DNA from 3 places in the Streptomyces sp. NPDC051136 genome. Region 3 is predicted to be linked to each of the others. Evidence: riboswitches for the same ligand, from Rfam matches in the RefSeq annotation. Region 3 holds a riboswitch; each other region holds the start of a gene.

Region 1 (6,926 bases), on a different contig from region 3:
GCACCTCCGTCACCGAAGGCGTCCCCCTCGGCCAGCCCGGCCTCGCCCTCGCCGCCAAGCTCGCCTCCCGCGTCCGCACGGCGGGCCTGCCCGTCCCGCTGCCCACCGGCGAGGGCATCGGCTACCAGCTCCTCGCCCTCGCCGCCCGCGCCGAGTCCGAGGGCACCGACCCCGAAGCGGCCCTGAGAGCAGCGGCCCGCACCTACCGCGACGCGATCCGGGCGGTCGAGGGATGACCGGCCTCCCGCCCGCCCCCGGCCCCGCTTCCGGCCCCGCCCCCGAGCTGTTCACCTGGGAGTTCGCGAGCGACCCCTACCCGGCCTACGCCTGGCTGCGCCGGCACGCCCCCGTGCACCGCACCCGGCTGCCCAGCGGAGTGGAGGCCTGGCTGGTCACCCGGTACGCGGACGCGAAGCAGGCCCTCGCCGACCCGCGGCTGTCCAAGAACCCGGCGCACCACGACGAGCCCGCGCACGCCAAGGGCAAGACCGGCATTCCGGGGGAGCGGAAGGCCGAGCTGATGACCCATCTGCTGAACATCGACCCGCCGGACCACACCCGGTTGCGCCGACTGGTCAGCAAGGCGTTCACGCCCCGCCGGGTGGCCGAGTTCGCCCCCCGGGTGCAGGAGCTGGCCGACGGCCTCATCGACCGGTTCGCGGCCACCGGCTCCGCCGACCTGATCCACGACTTCGCCTTCCCGCTGCCCATCTACGCTATCTGCGACCTGCTCGGCGTCCCCCGCGAGGACCAGGACGACTTCCGGGACTGGGCGGGCATGATGATCCGTCACGGAGGCGGCCCGCGAGGCGGCGTCGCGCGGTCGGTGAAGAAGATGCGCGGCTACCTCGCCGACCTCATCCACCGCAAGCGCGCCGCACTGCCGCCCGAGCCCGCCCCCGGCGAGGACCTCATCTCCGGCCTGATCCGCGCCTCCGACCACGGCGAGCACCTCACCGAGAACGAGGCCGCGGCCATGGCCTTCATCCTGCTCTTCGCAGGGTTCGAAACCACGGTGAACCTGATCGGCAACGGCACGTACGCGCTGCTCACCCACCCCGAGCAGCGGGAGCGGCTGCAGACGTCCCTCACCGCCGGCGAGCGCGGCCTGCTGGAGACCGGTGTCGAGGAACTCCTCCGCTACGACGGCCCGGTGGAGCTGGCCACCTGGCGCTTCGCCACCCGGCCGCTGACCATCGGCGGACAGGACGTGGCGGCCGGGGACCCCGTCCTCGTCGTCCTCGCCGCCGCCGACCGGGACCCGGAGCGGTTCACCGACCCGGACACCCTGGACCTCGCCCGGCGCGACAGCCAGCACCTCGGGTACGGCCACGGCATCCACTACTGCCTCGGCGCACCGCTCGCCAGGCTGGAGGGTCAGACGGCGCTGGCCACGCTCCTCACCAGGCTGCCCGACCTCCGCCTCGCCGCGGACCCGGCCGAACTGAGGTGGCGCGGCGGGCTCATCATGCGCGGTCTGCGTACGTTGCCCGTGTCGTTCACACCGCACGCGGCGCCGGCCGACCGCGGTGGATCACCGACGCAAAAGTGACACGCGCTCAACTCTGTGATCTTCACGTGATCTGCGCGGCATGAACTTGTGACTAGTGATGATCTCCCTATACGTTCACGGATCAACGTGGTGTCGAGCGTCATCCGCCGCGTGGGTCCCCGTCGTCTCGTGAAAGGTCGTCGCATGCTCTCCGGGAACGGTCGTCACCGTCGCCCCCGCCAGGCTCCCGCTCTGGTCGTCGCCGCCGGTGTGACCGGCTCCGCCATCGCGATCCCGCTGCTCGGTGCCACCGGCGCCCACGCGGCGGACTCGGCGACCTGGGACCAGGTGGCCGAGTGCGAGACCGGCGGCGCCTGGAGCCAGAACAGCGGCAACGGGTACTACGGCGGCCTGCAGCTGTCCCAGGAGGCCTGGGAGCGGTACGGCGGCCTCGACTACGCCCCGAGCGCCGACGAGGCAAGCCGTTCGCAGCAGATACGGATCGCCGAGAAGGTCCACGCGGACCAGGGCATCGCCGCCTGGCCGACCTGCGGCCTGCTCGCCGGTCTGGGCAACGACTCGGGAGCCGTGGGCGGCGGCTCGGCCGGTGACGGTGCGTCGGAAGGTTCGGACGCGTCGGGCAAGACCGACGGCTCCGGGTCGGCCGGGTCGCCGACGGCCACCGAAACGCCCGATGCATCCGAGTCGTCGGGGTCGTCCCGGTCGACGGGGTCCTCCGACGCCTCCGGGTCCTCAGGGTCTTCAGGGTCCTCCGAGTCGACCGGGAAGTCCGACTCGGGCGATGCGAACGAAGCGCCCCCTTCGTCCCCTTCGCCCTCTTCCTCGCCGGCCGGCACCCCCTCCGAGGCGTCGTCCGGTGACGCGAGTTCGTCCACCAAGTCGGACACTTCCGCCGAATCCGACCCCGACGCCCGTGCCGAACAGCAGGGCGGCGAGGGGGCGTCCGGCTCCGGACGGCACCGCGGCGACAGTGCGGACGAGGATGCGGGCGGCAGGGGCCGCGCGGACGAGACGGCGGGGCGGCACGCCTCGCGCGACGGTGAGCCGCGAGAGGTCGAGGACGGTGCGTACACCGTCCGTTCCGGGGACAGCCTGTGGGCCATCGCCGACTCCCTTGGCGTCGACGGCGGGTGGCACGCGCTGTACGCCGGCAACAAGACGGTCGTCGGTGCCGACCCGGACCACATCCTCCCCGGTCAGACGCTCACGGTCACGGGCGAATCGGTCGAAAAGCAGGGGTAGTTCGCGTCACGGTTGGAGATCATATGTCCCTTTTGGATCTCGTGAGAGATAGGTCTCAGAAGCCGTGATCGTCTTTGAAAATCCGCGGAGCGCGTGTCTACGGTCGTGACCGCTCGCCACCGCGGGCCCCGACAGCCGCAACGCCGAATCCTGCCAGCGGCCGTACGGGAACAGTCGTCGCGTCAAGCGCCGAAGGCAGGAGCGGGGGACCCAAGGTAAGTGCCGCACCGGGGCAGTTGAGCCGGAGCGGCTAGGGGTGGAGCCGAGTTCCGCGAGGAACCCGGCCGGGCAACTCAACCGGCCCGAACCCGACAGCTCACCTCGCAGGCGTCGGTGAGGGGATCAACCATGCTGTTTTCCAGCAAGGGCAAGCACCGTCGTCCGTCCAAGGCCACCCGTGTCATCGCCGTCGCCGGCGTCACCGGTGCCGCCGTCGCCGCCCCGCTGATGGCGGCCGGCAACGCCTCCGCCGCCACCGCGTCCGAGTGGGACGCCGTCGCCCAGTGCGAGGCCGGCGGCAACTGGTCCATCAACACCGGCAACGGTTACTACGGCGGTCTGCAGTTCTCCGCCTCCACCTGGGCCGCCTACGGCGGTACGCAGTACGCCTCCACCGCCGACCAGGCGAGCAAGGCGCAGCAGATCGAGATCGGCGAGAAGGTCCTCGCGGGTCAGGGCAAGGGTGCCTGGCCGGTCTGCGGCACCGGCCTGTCGGGTGCCGCGTACAGCGGTGGCGGCTCGGACAGCGGCTCCGGCAGCTCCGAGGGCTCGCAGAGCCAGAGCGGCGGCTCCACCGCCGAGCGCTCCACCGAGCAGAAGGCCTCGCGCTCCGAGGAGCGCCCGGCCGCCGAGCCGAAGGCCGACAAGCCCGCCGAGAAGAAGACCGTCACCACCCCGACCGGCAAGAAGGTCGAGAAGGGTGACGGCGAGTACAAGGTCGTCAAGGGCGACACCCTCAGCACGATCGCCCACGAGCACGACGTCAAGGGCGGCTGGGCGAAGCTGTTCAAGCTGAACGACGACATCGTCGACGACGCCGACCTCATCTACCCGGGCCAGCAGCTGCACCTGAAGTAAACGGCGGCGGCTCCCGCGACTCCCGCCCCGGTGCGTGTTCCCCCGTACGCACCGGGGCGGGCTTTTTCGCGTCGGGCGCCCGGACGGGAGTCCGCTCCCGTGCCCGGCGCGGACCCGGCCGGTGCCCGCCCGGCGTCGGCCCCCGCGCCCGGCACTGGTTGGGTCCCGGTTTCCGGAAACGTCTTTGTTCCGTTCGGAAACAATTTACTCTCGGTTCTGTCCAGCGGGTGGGCGATCGGCTGGCCGATCGCCCCGGGCCGGTTAGGCTCGGTCCCGCAGAGCCGCCGCGGTCCTGCGGGACCCGCGCGTCACACCGAAGCGTCACATTGAAGAAGGAGATGCTCGTGCCGTCCATCGACGTCGTCGTAGCCCGGGAAATCCTGGACTCCCGAGGCAACCCCACGGTCGAGGTCGAGGTCGGCCTCGACGACGGCAGCACGGGTCGTGCCGCCGTTCCGTCCGGCGCCTCCACCGGTGCCTTCGAGGCCATCGAACTCCGTGACGGCGACCCGGGCCGTTACCTCGGCAAGGGTGTCGAGAAGGCCGTCCTGGCCGTCATCGAGCAGATCGGCCCGGAGCTGGTCGGCTACGACGCCACCGAGCAGCGCCTGATCGACCAGGCCATGTTCGACCTGGACGCCACCGACAACAAGGGCTCGCTCGGCGCCAACGCCATCCTCGGCGTCTCCCTCGCCGTCGCCCACGCCGCCTCCGAGGCGTCGGACCTGCCGCTCTTCCGCTACCTGGGCGGCCCGAACGCGCACCTGCTGCCGGTGCCGATGATGAACATCCTGAACGGCGGCTCGCACGCCGACTCCAACGTGGACATCCAGGAGTTCATGATCGCCCCGATCGGCGCGGAGTCCTTCTCCGAGGCCCTGCGCTGGGGTGCCGAGGTCTACCACACCCTCAAGAAGGTCCTGAAGAACAAGGGCCTGGCCACCGGCCTCGGCGACGAGGGCGGCTTCGCCCCCAACCTCGGCTCCAACCGCGAGGCGCTCGACCTCATCCTGGAGGCGATCAAGGAGGCCGGCTACACCCCCGGCGAGCAGATCGCCCTCGCGCTCGACGTCGCCGCGTCCGAGTTCTACAAGGACGGCTCCTACTCCTTCGAGGGCAAGAACCGCTCCGCCGCCGAGATGACGGAGTACTACGCCGAGCTGGTCGAGGCGTACCCGCTGGTCTCCATCGAGGACCCGCTGTTCGAGGACGACTGGGACGGCTGGAACACCATCACCGCCAAGCTCGGCGACAAGGTCCAGCTCGTCGGCGACGACCTGTTCGTCACCAACCCGGAGCGCCTGGCCCGCGGCATCGAGGAGAACTCGGCCAACGCCCTGCTGGTCAAGGTCAACCAGATCGGTTCGCTGACCGAGACCCTGGACGCCGTGGAGCTGGCCCAGCGCAACGGCTTCAAGTGCATGATGTCCCACCGCTCCGGCGAGACCGAGGACGTCACCATCGCCGACCTGGCCGTCGCCACCAACTGCGGCCAGATCAAGACCGGTGCCCCGGCCCGCTCCGAGCGCGTCGCCAAGTACAACCAGCTGCTGCGCATCGAGGAGATCCTCGACGACGCAGCGGTGTACGCCGGCCGCAGCGCCTTCCCGCGCTTCAAGGGCTGACCGCACCCCGTAAGCCCCGCGAGAGGCAGCGTCGTACGTACGTCCCCGTACTCGGTCCCGTACCGTGTGCGGGGACGTACGCACGTATGACGGACGACGCACGAAGGCTGAGGCGGGGCGACATGGCGGTGAAGGACCGGGACCGTTTCTCCACCGCGACCAGGATCCGGATCATCGGGGAGCAGACCGCGGCCCGGGTCTACCGCTCGCAGACCAAGCGCCAGGCGCGGCGTTCCCGGCTGACCGGCCGGGCCGCGCTGCTCGCCATGGTGCTCTGCTCGCTCGTCGTGGCGCTCGCCTACCCGATCCGGCAGTACGTCGCCCAGCGCGCCGAGATCGCCGATCTCCGGCAGGAGCAGCGGGAGACCCGGCAGCGGGTCGAGGAGCTGCGCGACCTGAAGGCGCGCTGGCAGGACGACGCCTACGCCGAGCAGCAGGTCCGGCTGCGGCTGCACTACGTGATGCCGGGGGAGACGGGGTTCGTCGTCGTCGACCCGGACGCGGCCGAGCAGACCCGCGCCCAGGCCGGCGCCGCCGACCGCCCCTGGTACCGCAACGTGTGGGACGGGGTCGACAAGGCCGACGCCGCCGCCGCCCGCCGGCAGTGAACCGACCGTGCCGGCAGTGACTCAACAGGAAGACCAGCAGAAGACAGCCATGCAGACTCCCCCGCCGACCACCCCGCGCACCGAGCCGACCGACGCGGACGTGGCGGCCTTCAAGCAGCAGCTCGGACGCCCGCCGCGGGGCCTGCGCGCCATCGCGCACCGCTGCCCGTGCGGACAGCCGGACGTCGTGGAGACGGCACCGCGCCTGCCCGACGGCACGCCCTTCCCGACGCTGTACTACCTGACGTGCCCGAGGGCGGCCTCCGCGATCGGCACGCTGGAGGCGAACGGCGTGATGAAGGAGATGACCGAGCGCCTCGCCGCCGACCCGGAGCTGGCCGCCGCCTACCGTGCCGCGCACGAGGACTACGTCCGGCGCCGCGACGAGATCGAGGAGCTGACCGGCTTCCCGAGCGCGGGCGGCATGCCGGACCGTGTGAAGTGCCTGCACGTGCTGGTCGCCCACTCGCTGGCGGCCGGTCCCGGCGTCAACCCGCTGGGCGACGAGGCGATCGCGATGCTGCCCGAGTGGTGGCGCAAGGGGCCGTGCGTGACCCCCGCCGACCCGACCGATCCGGCCGGCCCGACCGACCAGGAGGACGTCCAGTGACCCGTGTCGCCGCCGTCGACTGCGGTACTAACTCCATCCGGCTGCTGGTCGCCGATGCCGACCCGGCCACCGGCGAGCTGACCGACCTGGACCGCCGGATGACCATCGTGCGGCTCGGCCAGGGGGTCGACCGCACCGGCCGGCTGGCGCCCGAGGCGCTGGAGCGGACCTTCGCCGCGTGCCGCGAGTACGCCGGGGTCGTCAAGGAGCACGGCGCCGAGCGGCTGCGCTTCGTGGCCACCTCCGCCTCC
Region 2 (6,926 bases), on a different contig from region 3:
GAGGGTGGTGGCGTGCACCGGGATCGAACCCTGCGGGGCCCGGCGGCGACGCGCCTCCTTGTCGAAGTAGATCTTCGCGAACTCGGCGGCCGAGCCGGAGGGCCGGATCCTGGCGGTACCGCCGGGGTTCTGGAAGACGCCGTCGCGGAAGTTCGGCGATCTGCGGATGCGCGCCATGCGCTCGCCGCCCGGGGCCACGCCGAAGGCGGCGGGCCGCGGCACGCTGAACCCGGGACTCGGGGAACGGAAAGCGGCCACGGTACCTCCAGGTGGAGTGGTGCGGGTTCTCATGACGGTCATCCCGTCCTACGTCACCTCGAACGACGGAGGTCACACCCGTGTTCCCGGCCCGGACCTGACCACGAGGGCGTCGCCGCGCTCCGGAGTGCCTGTATAGGGTGACGGGCGTGGGGAGAGTCCGGTTGAGCGTGGCGGAGCGGCGCGAGGAGCTGTTGCGCGCGGCCATCGAGCAGATTTCGGCGCGGGGCGTGGCGGCGTTGCGGATCGCCGACGTGGCCGCCGCGCTCGGGGTCAGCAACGCCCTGGTGCTCTACCACTTCTCCACGAAGGAGCGGCTGGTCGCCGCCGCGTTCACCCACGCCGCCGAGGCCGACCTCGCCCACCTGCACCGGCTGCTGGCCCGGCGTACGTCGCCGCTGCGCCGCCTGCGGGCGGCCGTGCGGTGGTACGCGCCCACCGGTCAGGCCAAGGGCTGGCGATTGTGGATCGAGGGCTGGGCGGCGGCGCCGCGCGAACCCGCGCTGCGGGAGGTCACGCGCGAGCTGGACCGCCAGTGGAAGGCGGCGATCTCCGCGGTCATCGCCGAGGGTGTCGCCGCCGGCGAGTTCTCCTGCCCCGAGCCGGACGCCGCCGCCCTGCGTCTGACGGCGCTGCTGGACGGGCTCGCCGTACAGCTCACGTCGTACACGGGCACGGTGTCGCGGGCCCGGGCGCAGGAGTGGGTGGACGAGGCGCTGGCCCGGGAGCTGGGCCTGGAGCGGGCGGTCCCGGCGTCCACGCGGCGTCAGGGGGCGCCGAGCGGACGCCGGTGACCCGGCCCGCCCCGCCTCGGGCCGGCCTCAGGCCACCGAGGCGAGCCACGTCTTGATGTCGTGCGGCGACAGCGTTCCCTTGGCCGTCACGTGGTCGCCCGACGACTCGCCGCGCAGCCGGCGGCCGATCCACGGCACCAGGTACTCGCGCGCCCACTGCACGTCGTCGCGCCGCACGTGCAGCGTGCCGCGGGGCGGCAGTGGCGGCCAGGGCTGGTCCGGGTCGGCCGGGACGGGCAGGCCGAGCGCCTGGCCCGCGCGCAGCGCAACCCGGGTGTGACCCTCCGGCGACAGGTGCAGCCGGTCGGCGTCCCACGCCCTGCGGTCCTGGACGCTGCGCAGCGACCACAGGTCGAGCACCGGGCATCCGTAGCGGTCGGCGATGGCGCGGACGTGTCCGTTGTAAGTGGCGATCTTGCCGCGCAGATGCTTGAGGACGGGCACCCCGCGGGTGTCGAACCCGGTGGTCACCAGGACGCGGCCGGCCGCGGCGGTCAGCGCGGCCACCGCCAGTTCGAACCGTTCGGCGACCTCGTCGGGGTCGGTGCCGGGCCGGATGATGTCGTTGCCGCCCGCCGCGAACGAGACCAGGTCCGGCGCGAGGGCCACGACCCGCGGGACCTGTTCGGCCACGATCTGGTCGAGGAGCCTGCCGCGCACGGCGAGGTTCGTGTACGTGAAGCCGCCCTCGGGGCGCCGGTCCGCGAGCAGTACGGCGAGTCGGTCGGCCCAGCCGACGAACGCCCCGTCGGGACCGGGGTCGCCGACGCCTTCGGTGAAGCTGTCCCCCACCGCCACGTACGACCCGATCACTGCTCTGCTGTCACTCTTCGAATCGTCTGCCACGTCGGCCCATGATTCACCTTGGAATGTGACCTACGCGACCGTAGGGCGGGGTTGACGGGCGGTGAGAAAGGCCACGCCTAAAGTGTTCGTCAATTCCGGAATACGCCGAAGGCCGGACCCGGGGATCGGGGTCCGGCCTTCGGGGCGCGAGGCCGCGCGGAAGCGGGTCGTCAGACGGAGACGCCGTGCGAGCGCAGGAACGCGATCGGGTCGATGTCCGAGCCGTAGTCCGGCGTGGTGCGGATCTCGAAGTGCAGGTGCGGGCCGGTCACGTTGCCGGTGGCACCCGAGAGGCCGACCTGCTGACCCGCCGTCACCGACTGGCCGGCGGAGACGGAGAGCGAGGAGAGGTGGGCGTACTGGGCGTAGTGGCCGTCGGCGAGCTGGATGACGACCTGGTTGCCGTACGCGCCGCCCCAGCCGGCCGAGACGACGGTGCCCGCGCCGACGGCCTTGAGGGAGGTGCCGGTGGGGACGACGAAGTCGGTGCCGGTGTGGTAGCCGCTGGACCACATGCTGCCGGACTGGTGGTACGGCGTGCCGACGGTGCCGCCCGCGACCGGGGAGGTGTAACCGCTGGTGGTGGCCGCGGACTGGGTGCCGGTGCCGGCGGACTCGGACGACTCGGAGGAGTCCGAGGAGGAGGTCTTCTCGGCGTCCGTCGACTTCTGGGCCGGCTTCTCGGCGGGCTTGTGCGAGGGCGCCGAGGACTTGGCGGCCTGGCCGCCGATGGACAGTTCGAGGCCCGGGTGGATCAGCGACGGGTCGGCGCCGACGGCCTCGCGGTTGTCCGCGTACAGCTTCTTCCAGCCGCCGTCGACGTCCTGCTCGTCGGCGATCTTCGACAGGTAGTCACCGCTCTTCACGGTGTACGTGCGGGCATCCGCGTTCTTCTCGGAGCCGCTCGCGGCGGTCTTCTTCGCCGACGTCGCCACGGACTGCACGGCCTGCTCGGAGACCGAGTGCGCCGGAGCGGCGTTGGCGGCGGCGGCGCCCATCAGCGGGAGCGCGAGCGCGGCGCCACCGGATCCGGCGATGGCGATGGTGCGGGTCAGGCGCATGGCCCTGGTACGGCGGTGCTTACCCTTCGCGGGCATGGCGAATTCCTCTCCGGCGCCTGCGAGGTGAGCTGTCGGGTGCGGGCTGGAGATGCCCGGCCGCGTCGAAACGCGGCTTTACCCCAAGCCGTTCCGGGAACCGGAACAGGCAGTTCTACCTGTGGGTCCCCCGCTCCTGCCGGGTACGGGTGGTCGATGAGTGCGGGCTCCGGTCGGCGGCAGGATTAGGCGTCCGTCCGGATCGGTGGTGAACGTAAGGGACCGGGACACGCACGGACAAGCGTGGGATTCCTTGGACGGGTGTTCCGATTGATCCTTTACGGGAACAAGCGGTAACCCTGCGTCGATTTCCGCCACCCCGCCTTTCCTGAAAGTCCTTGAGAACCAACTGAATTACGTGAACATGACGGACAACGCACCGTCACGGATATGACGCTGCTCACGCGCCCCTTTTCCAGCCTTCGCCATTTCAGGGCCAGTTGTCATCAATCCACCAATTCGGACAGATAACTCTTATCCGCCCGCAACAGCCCGCACCGAACGGCTTTCCCGTACGGGTGATGCCGTATCGTCGAGGTGCCCGTCGGCGAGCAGCGGCGGCGGCGCCGAGTGGGAGGAGCCCCCCGTGACGCAGCAGGTCCCGTCGACCGAACCCGAGCTGACCGGAGTGCGCAACTTCCGGGACCTGGGCGGACTGCCGACCGTGGACGGCCGGCGGGTGCGACAGGGCGTGCTGTTCCGCAGCGGCCACCTCGCGCACGCCACCGGGGAGGACACCGCCTTCCTGGCCACGCTGGGCCTGCACACGATCTTCGACTTCCGCAACGCGGCCGACCTGAAGCTCGAAGGGGCGGACGTCGAGCTGCCGGGCGTGCGCAACGTGAACCTGCCGCTGAGCGATCCGGCCGACGGCGCCGAGTTCTGGAAGATGGTCCGTGACGGAGACCTCGACCAGCTGCGCGAGCTGCTCGCCGACGACAAGGCGGCGAACCGGATGATCCACTCCTACCGCACGATGGTGACGGAGCGCACGGAGGAGCACTCCCGGGTCCTGCACGCACTCGCCGAGGACAGCGTCCCCGTACTGATGCACTGCGCGGCGGGCAAGGACCGGGCGGGTCTGTCGATCGCGGTCACCCTGCTCGCCCTGGGCGTCGAGCGCGACGCAGTCGTCGAGGACTACCTGAAGTCGAACGCCGCGCACCGCCGCTACAAGGTGCGCCGCAGCGGCTCCGCCGCCTCCGCCTACTCCCCCGAGGTCATGGAGCTGCTCAGCCCTCTGTTCGACGCGCGCGCCGAGTACCTGGCGGCGGCCCTGGAGACGATCGAGGAGACCTGGGGCGACGTCGACGCCTACCTGGAGCGGGGGCTGCGGGTCACGGCCGGGACCCGGGAGCGGCTGCGCGAGCGGATGGTGGACTGAGCCACCCGCCGGCGCACGACGTCACCTGGCGCCCACCTCGAACAGTAGGTAGAGGAAGCCGCCGAAGACGTGCCCGAGGGCGATGTAGACGAGCAGCCGCACCCACAGGGCGCGCGGGAACTTGTCCTCCATGGTGCTCATGGCGTCTCTCCAGGGGTCGGGCCGAGGCACAGGGCGGCCGTCGGGCTCTGCAGCAGGGTGTGGACGAAGAGCAGCTCGACCCCGTCGGGGTCCCGGGCCGCGATCCGGTGCGGGGTCATGGAGTCGAAGTGGGCACTGTCCCCCGCGGTGAGCCGGTGCTCGGTGTCCCCGAGGCGCAGGCGCAACCGGCCCCGCAGGACGTGCAGCCATTCCTCCCCGGGGTGCACCCGCACGACGTCGCCCTGCGAGCCGTACGGCACCTGGACGCGCAGGGCCTGCATGCCGCGGCCCGGCGCGCCCGCCTGCCAGTACGTCCAGCCGCCCGCCGTGGTGGGTTCCATGTCGGCACCCCGTACGACGGCGTCCCGGTCGGCGGTGCTCTCGCCCAGCAGCTCCGCGACGGTCGTACCGTAGACGCGGGCGAGGGCGAGCAGCATCGGCAGCGAGGGCTGGCGCTGCCCCGTCTCCAGGCGGGAGAGGTGGGCGGGCGAGAGCCCCGCGGCGCGGGCCGCGGTCTCCAGGGTGAGGGCGGCCCGCCGCCGCAGCTCACGGAGCCGGGGCGCGACGGCGGCGACCGCCCCTTCGGCGGGGCCGGTCTCGGAGGAGCTCATGGCTCCATTCAGCCCGCATCTTGCCTCAGAGGCAAATCTCTTGCCTCTGAGGCAAAAGCCACCCTCAGCGGTTGGCCACCGCCTGCTTGACCAGTGTCTTGCCGAAGTCCCACATCAGGCCACCGCCGTTGTGGGCGTCCTCCATCACGTCGGTGAAGGCGTCGACGAACCGGTCGGCGTCGTCGGTGTCGATGATCAGCGGCGGGATCAGTTTGATCACCTCCAGGTGGTCGCCGGACACCTGGGTCAGGATCCGGTGCCGCTGCAGGAGCGGCACGACCACCATCTGGGCGAACAGTCCCTTCCGTGCGGCCTGCAGCATCGTCCAGCGGCTGCGCAGCTTCAGGGAGCTGGGCCGGCCGAACTCGATGCCGATCATCAGCCCGCGGCCCCGGACGTCGGCCAGCAGCTCGTAGCGGTCCACCAGCGCCGCCAGCCGGGACTTCAGCCGCTCCCCCACCGCGGCGGCGTTCGCCACGATCTCCTCGTTCTCCATCACCGACAGCACCGCGAGTCCGGCGGCCATGGCCTGCGCGTTGGACCCGAAGCTCGCCGAGTGGACCTGCACGCGGTCCATCGAGGAGTACACCTTCTGGAAGATCCAGTCCTTGCCCAGGGTGGCCCCGACCGGCACGTAGCCGCCGGACAGCGCCTTGGCGACGCAGACCAGGTCGGGCTCGACGCCGTCCTCGTGCTGGTAGGCGTAGAACTTCCCGGTACGGCCCAGGCCCGTCTGCACCTCGTCGGCGATCAGCAGCGCCTTGTGCCGGTGCAGCAGTTCCTGCGCGGCGAGCAGATAGCCCGGCGGGGCCTCGTGGACGCCCTTGCCCTGGACCGGCTCCACGATCAGGGCGGCCACGTCGCCCTTCTTCAGCTCCCGGGCCAGGGCGTCCAGGTCGCCCAGCGGGACGGCGGTGTCGGGCAGCAGCGGCGCGAAGCCCTTGCGGAACCCGTCCTCGCCGTTGACGGAGAGCGAGCCGGTGGTCAGGCCGTGGAAGGCGTGCGTGCAGTAGAGGATCCTCCTCCTGCCGGTCGCGTAGCGGGCGAACTTCAGCGCGGTCTCGACCGCCTCGGTGCCGCTGTTGCCGAAGAAGACCCGGTCCAGGTGGGGGCTGTAGGAGAGCAGCTTCTCCGCCAGCAGTCCGGGCAGCGGCGGGCAGTCGAACCGGGTCAGGTCGGCGAGCGAGGCGTCGAGCACGTCGTGCAGCGCCTTGCGGACGACCGGGTGGTGGCGTCCCAGGCCCATCACCGCGAACCCGGCGAGCATGTCCAGGTAGTCGTTGCCCTCGGCGTCCCAGAAGTGCGCTCCCTCGGCCCGCTCGTAGACCTTGTCGAAGCCGATGGTGCGCAGCATGCGCGGCAGCTGGTGGTTGAGGTGCCTGGCGTGCAGCTCGTACCGCTCGGCCCCGCGCTCGGCCAGGAGCGCGGCGAGGTCGAACCCCTTGGTCATTCAGTTCTCTCCTTGCGCTGGCATGACGATCCGTCCGTCGCCGGACTGTTCCACTGCCGGTCCCCCGGGCTGCGCACCGGCCGGTCCGGCGAGGGCCAGGCTCGCGCTGATCCGGCCGGCCACGTCGACCGGGGTGAGGCCGACGTCCGCGAGCACCTCGGCACGCTTGGCGTGCGCGAGGAACTGCTCGGGGATGCCGAAGCGGCGCACGGGGACGTCGACCTCGGCGTCGCCGAGCGCCAGGGCCACCGCGGAACCGACCCCGGCCGCGCGGCTGTTGTCCTCGACGACGGCCACCAGGCGGTGCCGGGCCGCGAGGGGCGCGAGCGCCGGGTCGACGGGCTT
Region 3 (6,926 bases):
GCGGTGCTGGTTCAGCTCGATCAGGGCCAGCGCGGTGGTCAGGTGGCCGCAGCGCCGGGAGGCGGTGTCGTCGGCCGAGAGCTCGACCAGGCGGTGGGTCTGGTCGCAGAAGTGGGCGAAGAGCGGAACGCTCGGGAACCCGGTCGCCAGGGCGGTGGACAGGTGCAGCAGCCAGTCGTGCCGGGCCCGGGCGTGGCCGCGCTCGTGGGTGAGGACGGCGTCCAGCTGGTGGTCGGTGAGGCGGTGCAGGGCGCCGGTGGTCACGATCAGCTGGGGCGGGTTGCCGGGCATCCACCAGGCGTCCGGGTACTCGTCCTCCAGCACCAGCAGCGGCCCGCGGGAGGCCGGCAGCCCCGCGGGCAGGTCGGGGGCGCGCTCGCGCAGGTGGGCGCGGGACCGGGCACGCCGGCGGCGGGCCTCGACGAGTTCACGGGCGAGCATCGCGGTCGTCCAGGCGGCACCGCCCGCCAGCAGCAGGGTGAGGACGGCGGCCCAGACCGGGCCGGCGGAGAGGTTGTACGCCGCGGTCACCGCGGGCGGCGCCGGCGCGAAGAGCTGGGCGCGGACGGTGCCGAACACGGCGGCGGCGCCGAGGACGAGGGCCGTCAGACAGCACAGCAGCACCGTGGCGACCAGGCACTGCCACACCCACAGCGCGACCACGGGATCCCGCTCGGGCCACGCGGAACGGGTCAGCGCTCGGGGCACCGGTACCGCGGCGGTCACGGCGACGACGAACAGCAGGAGCAGGCAGACGGTCATGCCACTGGCTCCGGATCCTGGTCGAGGATGGCGGCTCTGGCTGTACAGGGGCTGTGCTGTGCTGTGCTGTGCTCGGTCGGACGGTGCCGGACCGGACCGCGGCGGCCCGGGGCGCACACCGCCCGACGCCAGTATGACGGGACCGGGCGGTGCGAGTCAGCCGTCGGCGGGCCCCGGATCGCTCCGTACTCCCGGCGTACGCCGTCCCGCCACCTGACACCCGGAACCCCGGATCAGAACCTGGGGACCCGAGAGCCCGGGAACCCGAGAGCCCGGGAACCCGAAGGCCCGGGACCCCGAGAGCCCGAAGGCCCGGGACCCCGAGAGCCCGAAGGCCCGGGAACAAGGCACCCGCCCCCGCCGGGCGAACCCTCAGGCCTCCCGGCCGACCACTCGCCCGGTGACCTCGCCCAGTCCCACCCGGACGCCGCCGGGACCGGGAGCCCAGGCCGACAGGGTCACCACGTCGCCGTCCTCCAGGAACGTGCGCTTCCCGTCGGGGAGTTCCAACGGGTCGCGGCCGTTCCAGGTCAGTTCGAGCAGCGACCCGCGCTCCCGCTCGGTGGGCCCGCTCACCGTGCCCGAGCCGTAGAGGTCGCCGGTGCGCAACGAGGCGCCGTTGACCGTCATGTGGGCCAACTGCTGGGCGGCCGTCCAGTACATGGTGGAGAACGGCGGCTCCGAGACGACGTGGCCGTTGACGGCGACCGAGATCCGCAGGTCGTAGCCGCCGGGGCCGTCCTGCTCGTCGTCCGTGTCGTCCAGGTAGGGCAGCAGCTCGTGGGTGCGCTCGGGCGGCGCCACCCGTGCCTCGTCCAGCGCGTCCAGCGGGGTGATCCACGCGGACACCGACGTGGTGAAGGACTTGCCGAGGAACGGGCCGAGCGGGACGTACTCCCAGGCCTGGACATCCCGGGCGGACCAGTCGTTGAGCAGGCAGAGTCCGAAGACGTGCTCGCGGAAGTCACGGAGCGCCACCGGACTGCCCAGCTCGGAGGGCACGCCCACCACGAAGCCGACCTCGGCCTCGATGTCCAGGCGGACGGACGGGCCGAAGACGGGAGCGGCGTCGGCCGGGGCCTTGCGCTGCCCCGACGGGCGTACGACGTCCGTGCCCGAGACGACGACCGTGCCGGAGCGGCCGTGGTAACCGATCGGCAGGTGCTTCCAGTTCGGGGTGAGGGGGTCGGCGGCCTCGGGGCGGAAGATCCGGCCGACGTTGCGGGCGTGGTTCTCGGAGGCGTAGAAGTCCACGTAGTCGGCGACCTCGAAGGGCAGGTGCAGGGTCACCGACGACAGCGGGTGGAAGAGGGGTTCCAGGGTCTCGCGGTGCGAGGGGACCGTCACCCACGCCGTCAGCGCGCGCCGCACGTCCGACCAGGCGGTGCGCCATGCCGCCAGCAGCGGGTTCAGGGTGGGCTGCGCGAGCAGGGACGCGTACGGCGAGCCGAGCGCGTGGGCCGCCGCGCCCGCGTCGAGGACGTGGTCGCCGAGCCGGACGCCCACCGTCCGTTCCGTCCGCCCGTCCGGGCCGGGGACCGAGAACACGCCGTACGGAAGGTTGTGCGGGCCGAAGGGGTCGCCCTCGGGGACATCGAAGGGGGGCATCGGGTGCTGCCTCGCTCTCGTGCTCGCCATGTGCGCCGTGCGCGCCGGGTGTGCCGCGTGACACGTGGTCGGGCCACACGTTACGGGTGCTCCACCGGTCTTGGGCAGTCGTTTCCCCGTCTCCGGGTGGTCGACGGCGCGGCGACGGCGGACAGCGGAACAAAAGGAAGACAACGAGGTTGTGGGCATGATCGGACGTCCGCGTGCATCCGCGTACGGGTTCGAGCGCACTCGCTCCGTCCTCGTACGGAAGCGGTCGCGGGTGAGTCGGAGGGGTGCGGTGTCCGTATTCTCTGATCATGGACCGCACCGCGTACTCACTCGTCGCCACCGACCTGGACGGGACGCTGCTCCGCGGCGACGACACCGTCTCCGAACGGTCGCTGGCCGCGCTGGCGCGCGTCGCCGGGGCGGGTGCGCGGCACCTCGTGGTGACGGGGCGGCCCGCCCCCCGGGTGCGCGCCCTGCTCGACCGCCTCGGCTGCGCCGGACTCGCGGTGTGCGGGCAGGGCGCGCAGGTGTACGACGCCGGCGCGCACCGGATGCTGTGGTCGGTCACCCTGGACCGGGAGCTGGCCGAGACCGCGCTCGGCAAGATCGAGGCCGAGGTGGGCCAGGTGCACGCGGCCGTCGACCAGGACGGCGTCGACGGGCTGACGCTCATCGAGCCGGGCTACCTGATGCCCCACCCGACCCTGCCCGCGGTCCGCGTCGAGCGGCGCGAGGAGCTGTGGTCCACGCCGATCAGCAAGGTGCTGCTGCGCCATCCCGACCTGACCGACGACGAGTTGGCGGCGACGGCCCGCGCGGTGGTCGGCTCCCTGGCGACGGTCACCATGTCGGGGCCCGGCACCGTGGAGCTCCAGCCGTGCGGCATCACCAAGGCGACCGGTCTCGCGCTGGCCGCCGAGCACCTGGGCCTGGAGCGGCGGCGGACGATCGCCTTCGGGGACATGCCCAACGACATCCCCATGTTCCAGTGGGCGGCCCACGGCGTCGCCATGGCCGGCGCCCACCCCGAACTCAAGGCGGTGGCCGACGAGGTCACCACGACGAACGAGGACGACGGCGTGGCCGTCGTCCTCGAGCGGATCTTCGGTACCTCGTGAGGCACTGCCGTGAGGCACTCCCCGTGAGGCGTTGCCGGGGTGGCGCCCCCGCTGGGTGCGCCACCCCGGCGGTGCGGCCTAGTAGGCGCTGAAGACGTTGTCCATCGAGCCGTAGCGGTCGGCCGCGTAGTTGCAGGCGGCGGTGATGTTGGCGACCGGGTCGTACGGGTCCCAGGAGGTGCCGGCCACGTGGTACGCCTGGAAGGTCGGGTCGATCACCTGGAGCAGCCCCTTGGACGGGGTGCCGTTGATGGCGTTGATGTCCCAGTTGTTGATGGCGAGCGGGTTGCCGGAGGACTCCCGCATGATGTTGCGGTGGATGCCCTCGTAGGTCCCGGGGATGCCGTGCTGCGCCATGATGTCCAGCGACTCGCGGATCCAGCCGTCCAGGTTGTCCGGGTACGTCACCGCCGCCGTGGTGGCGGTCGTGGCGGCGGCCGGGGTGGCCGCGGAGGCGGTGGCGGCGCCGACGAGCGGCATCGCGAGCACCGCGGCACCGGTTCCGACCAGGGCGAGCTTGCGAGCGAGGCGGCCGGTGCGGGCGTGACGGTTCTGACCGTTGGCAGACATGCAGTGTCCCTCTCCTTACGCCTGCGAGGTGAGCTGTCGGGTTCGGGCGGGGAGGTGCCCGGCCGTGCCCTGACGGGTACGGCTTCACCCCGAGCCGCTCCGGTGGTGACCGGCGCGGCGACTTACCTGGGTCCCCCGCTCCTGCCTGCGAAGTGTTGGGTGGATGACTGTGCGACGGGCGATGGCAGGATTCGGCGTCCGCCCGACAGGCCGGGAACGTATGCGAGAGCACATGTCCGAAACAAGTGCAGGAATCACCCAACATGCCTGTTGACCTTGGTCTGGGGGGTTTGAGGCTCTTGATCCTTTGCTGTTGCCAACCCTCAACTGGCTTGCGGGACAAAGGGAGGGCACAGGTTGTGGAGAGGTTGCCCGCAGGCGGTCCGGAGTGAGTCAACTCACTGGCCTCAACAAGCACGGCAAAACGGGCATTAAGCCCAACTAGGTCCCAACCGGCCGTGGGTGGGGGCGGCTTCGGGTGTCGAGCGCGGTGGAAGGGGAAGCGGGGTGGTGAGCGCGCGGGCGGGCGCCGCGGGCGCGGGTGCCGGTGCGGGCGCCGGTGTCTGTGCCCGGGCGGGCGTCGAGGGGGTGACGTTCTCGGAGTGCGGGCCGTTGGAGGGGGTGGTGGGATCTTGGACGGCGGCTTCCGGCCCGCTCGCCGTTCCGGGTCCGGTTCGTCCCCTCTGGCGATGTGCGATTTCGATCAGAATCTGCTCGTATCACCTGATCAAAAACATATCGCTCATGATCCGATACCGACCGGCCTGTAACGGTGGGCGCTAGCGGTGATCGAAACGTGACCGGATACGCTGACTTGAGTGGTGGCAGCGACCTATCGACAAACCAGGTAATCGCCAGTAGACACCAGCAGACAGGAGACCCCTCGTGACCGTCGTCGGGCCGTTCGGGCTGAGCGTGCGGGACCAGGCTCTGGAAGCCGATGTCCAGGCCGGATTGGTTGCTGTCGAGGAAGGGTTGCTCGAGGCAACCAAAAGCGAGGTGCCGTTCATCACGGAGGCCGCCCAGCACCTGGTGCGGGCCGGTGGGAAACGGTTCCGGCCGCTGCTGGTGATGCTCTCGGCGCAGTTCGGCGACCCCTACGCCCCCGGGATCGTGCCCTCGGCCGTGGTCGTGGAGCTGACCCACCTCGCCACGCTGTACCACGACGACGTGATGGACGAGGCCGCCGTGCGGCGCGGGGTGTCCAGCGCGAACACCCGCTGGGGCAACTCGGTCGCGGTCCTCACCGGTGACTTCCTCTTCGCCCGCGCCTCGCAGATCCTCGCCGACCTCGGCCCCGAGGCGGTCCGCGTCCAGGCCCTCGCGTTCGAGCGGCTGGTCACCGGCCAGATCCTGGAGACGGCCGGACCGCAGGACGGCCGGGACCCGGTCGATCACTACCTGGACGTGCTGGGAGGCAAGACGGGCTCGCTGGTGGCGGTCTCCTGCCGGTTCGGCGCCATGATGTCCGGCGCCGACGAGACGGTGGTGGACGTGCTGACCCAGTACGGCGAGCGGCTCGGCGTCGCCTTCCAGCTCGCGGACGACGTCCTGGACATCGCCTCCGACTCCGACGAGTCCGGCAAGACCCCCGGCACGGACCTGCGCGAGGGCATCCCCACCCTGCCCGTCCTGCGGTTGCGCGAGCGGGCGGGCCGGCTGGGGCTGGCCGAGGACCTCGCCCTGTGCGAGCTGCTCGACTCCGACCTGAGCGACGACGCGCGGCACGCCGAGGCCCTGCGCCTGCTGCGCGCCCACCCCGCGCTGGAGCAGGCGCGCCGCGACACCGTCCGGTACGCAGAGGAGGCCCGCGCCGCGCTGGCCCCGCTGCGGGAGTGCGACGCGAAGGTGGCGCTGGTGGAGCTGTGCGACGCGGTGGTCCACCGGGCCGGCTGACCCCGTCCGGCCCTGAGCCGGGGGCGAGCCTTGCGACGCGTGCGTCCACCGGCTGATCCCTTCGGACCTCGCGCCGGGCGCCGTCGGCCGCGTGCCGTCCACCGGCGGCGTACCCGGTTCCGTACGGACACCGGCGGCGTACCCGGCCCCCTACGGGCCGGGGGAGCCGCCGCCCGTGTGTGTCATCCCGCAGGAGTAGGCGGAGTTGAGCCCGCGGTCTGACGCTTGTGCTCCGGTGATTTGGTCAGATGGACACCACGGGAAAACACCAATCCTCACCGATTCGGGTGAGAATGGCGGCTCACGGGTGAACGAGTGACATCGCGGGACAGCCGCCGCCGACGACGGAGGTAGGGCACACATGGCACCGATCGATTCCGACGACAGCACGACCGCCGGAGCGGGCGAGGAGCCGCAGGCCGGCCGGCGCAAGGCCGCGCGGTACGTCGTCCCGGTCGCGGTGGTGGGAGTGGCGGCCGTGACGATCGGCCTCGTCCCGGCGCTCGCCGACTCCGGGGACCCCGACCTGCCGAAGGTCACGGCGGAGCAGCTCATCGAGAAGATCGCCGCGTCGGACGTCCAGCAGATGTCCGGCACGGTTCGGATCAACACCGACCTGGGCCTGCCGGACCTCGGCGGTCTGGAGAGCGGCCTGATGTCCGGCATGGCCGCGGGCCGGGGCTCCGGCGGCGACGACGAGGGATCCGCCGCCGACCCGTCGGCGAAGCTCACCGAGCTGGCGTCCGGCAGCCACACGCTGCGCGTCGCCGTCGACGGCCCCGACCGGCAGAAGCTGTCCCTGATGGAGAACGCCGCCGAGTACAGCCTGATCCACGACGGCAAGGACGTCTGGGGCTACGACAGCAAGTCCAACGAGGTCTACCACTCCACCGCCCCGGCCTCCTCCGGCAGCGCCGGGCAGCCGCGCAAGGACGTGCCGGCCACCCCGAAGGACTTCGCCGCCGAGGCGCTCGAGTCGAT

What was found. Region 3 has a riboswitch for cyclic di-AMP ahead of ACIBCJ_RS25805 (transglycosylase SLT domain-containing protein). Riboswitches for the same ligand answer to the same signal wherever they lie in the genome.
Region 1: another riboswitch for cyclic di-AMP. It lies ahead of ACIBCJ_RS22555 (transglycosylase family protein); the one in region 3 lies ahead of ACIBCJ_RS25805 (transglycosylase SLT domain-containing protein).
Region 2: another riboswitch for cyclic di-AMP. It lies ahead of ACIBCJ_RS00630 (LysM peptidoglycan-binding domain-containing M23 family metallopeptidase); the one in region 3 lies ahead of ACIBCJ_RS25805 (transglycosylase SLT domain-containing protein).

What each region holds. Positions count from the first base shown of each region.
Region 1 covers NZ_JBITFE010000007.1:442,485-449,410, forward strand. Annotated here, with positions in the region: gene ACIBCJ_RS22540 (nucleoside triphosphate pyrophosphohydrolase) at 1-236, shown strand, start outside; gene ACIBCJ_RS22545 (cytochrome P450) at 233-1,552, shown strand; gene ACIBCJ_RS22550 (transglycosylase family protein) at 1,697-2,755, shown strand; cyclic di-AMP (ydaO/yuaA leader) riboswitch at 2,933-3,100, shown strand; gene ACIBCJ_RS22555 (transglycosylase family protein) at 3,104-3,832, shown strand; gene eno (phosphopyruvate hydratase) at 4,177-5,457, shown strand; gene divIC (cell division protein DivIC) at 5,580-6,065, shown strand; gene ACIBCJ_RS22570 (DUF501 domain-containing protein) at 6,115-6,675, shown strand; gene ACIBCJ_RS22575 (Ppx/GppA phosphatase family protein) at 6,672-6,926, shown strand, end outside.
Region 2 covers NZ_JBITFE010000001.1:152,127-159,052, reverse strand. Annotated here, with positions in the region: gene ACIBCJ_RS00645 (MBL fold metallo-hydrolase) at 1-258, opposite strand, end outside; gene ACIBCJ_RS00640 (TetR/AcrR family transcriptional regulator) at 408-1,052, shown strand; gene ACIBCJ_RS00635 (SGNH/GDSL hydrolase family protein) at 1,080-1,865, opposite strand; gene ACIBCJ_RS00630 (LysM peptidoglycan-binding domain-containing M23 family metallopeptidase) at 2,069-2,995, opposite strand; cyclic di-AMP (ydaO/yuaA leader) riboswitch at 3,000-3,157, opposite strand; gene ACIBCJ_RS00625 (tyrosine-protein phosphatase) at 3,582-4,379, shown strand; gene ACIBCJ_RS00620 (DUF6126 family protein) at 4,401-4,520, opposite strand; gene ACIBCJ_RS00615 (XRE family transcriptional regulator) at 4,517-5,131, opposite strand; gene ACIBCJ_RS00610 (aspartate aminotransferase family protein) at 5,196-6,581, opposite strand; gene dxs (1-deoxy-D-xylulose-5-phosphate synthase) at 6,582-6,926, opposite strand, start outside.
Region 3 covers NZ_JBITFE010000009.1:184,037-190,962, forward strand. Annotated here, with positions in the region: gene ACIBCJ_RS25790 (M56 family metallopeptidase) at 1-762, opposite strand, end outside; gene fahA (fumarylacetoacetase) at 1,135-2,370, opposite strand; gene ACIBCJ_RS25800 (HAD family hydrolase) at 2,670-3,479, shown strand; gene ACIBCJ_RS25805 (transglycosylase SLT domain-containing protein) at 3,558-4,049, opposite strand; cyclic di-AMP (ydaO/yuaA leader) riboswitch at 4,054-4,221, opposite strand; gene ACIBCJ_RS25810 (polyprenyl synthetase family protein) at 4,935-5,945, shown strand; gene ACIBCJ_RS25815 (DUF2092 domain-containing protein) at 6,307-6,926, shown strand, end outside.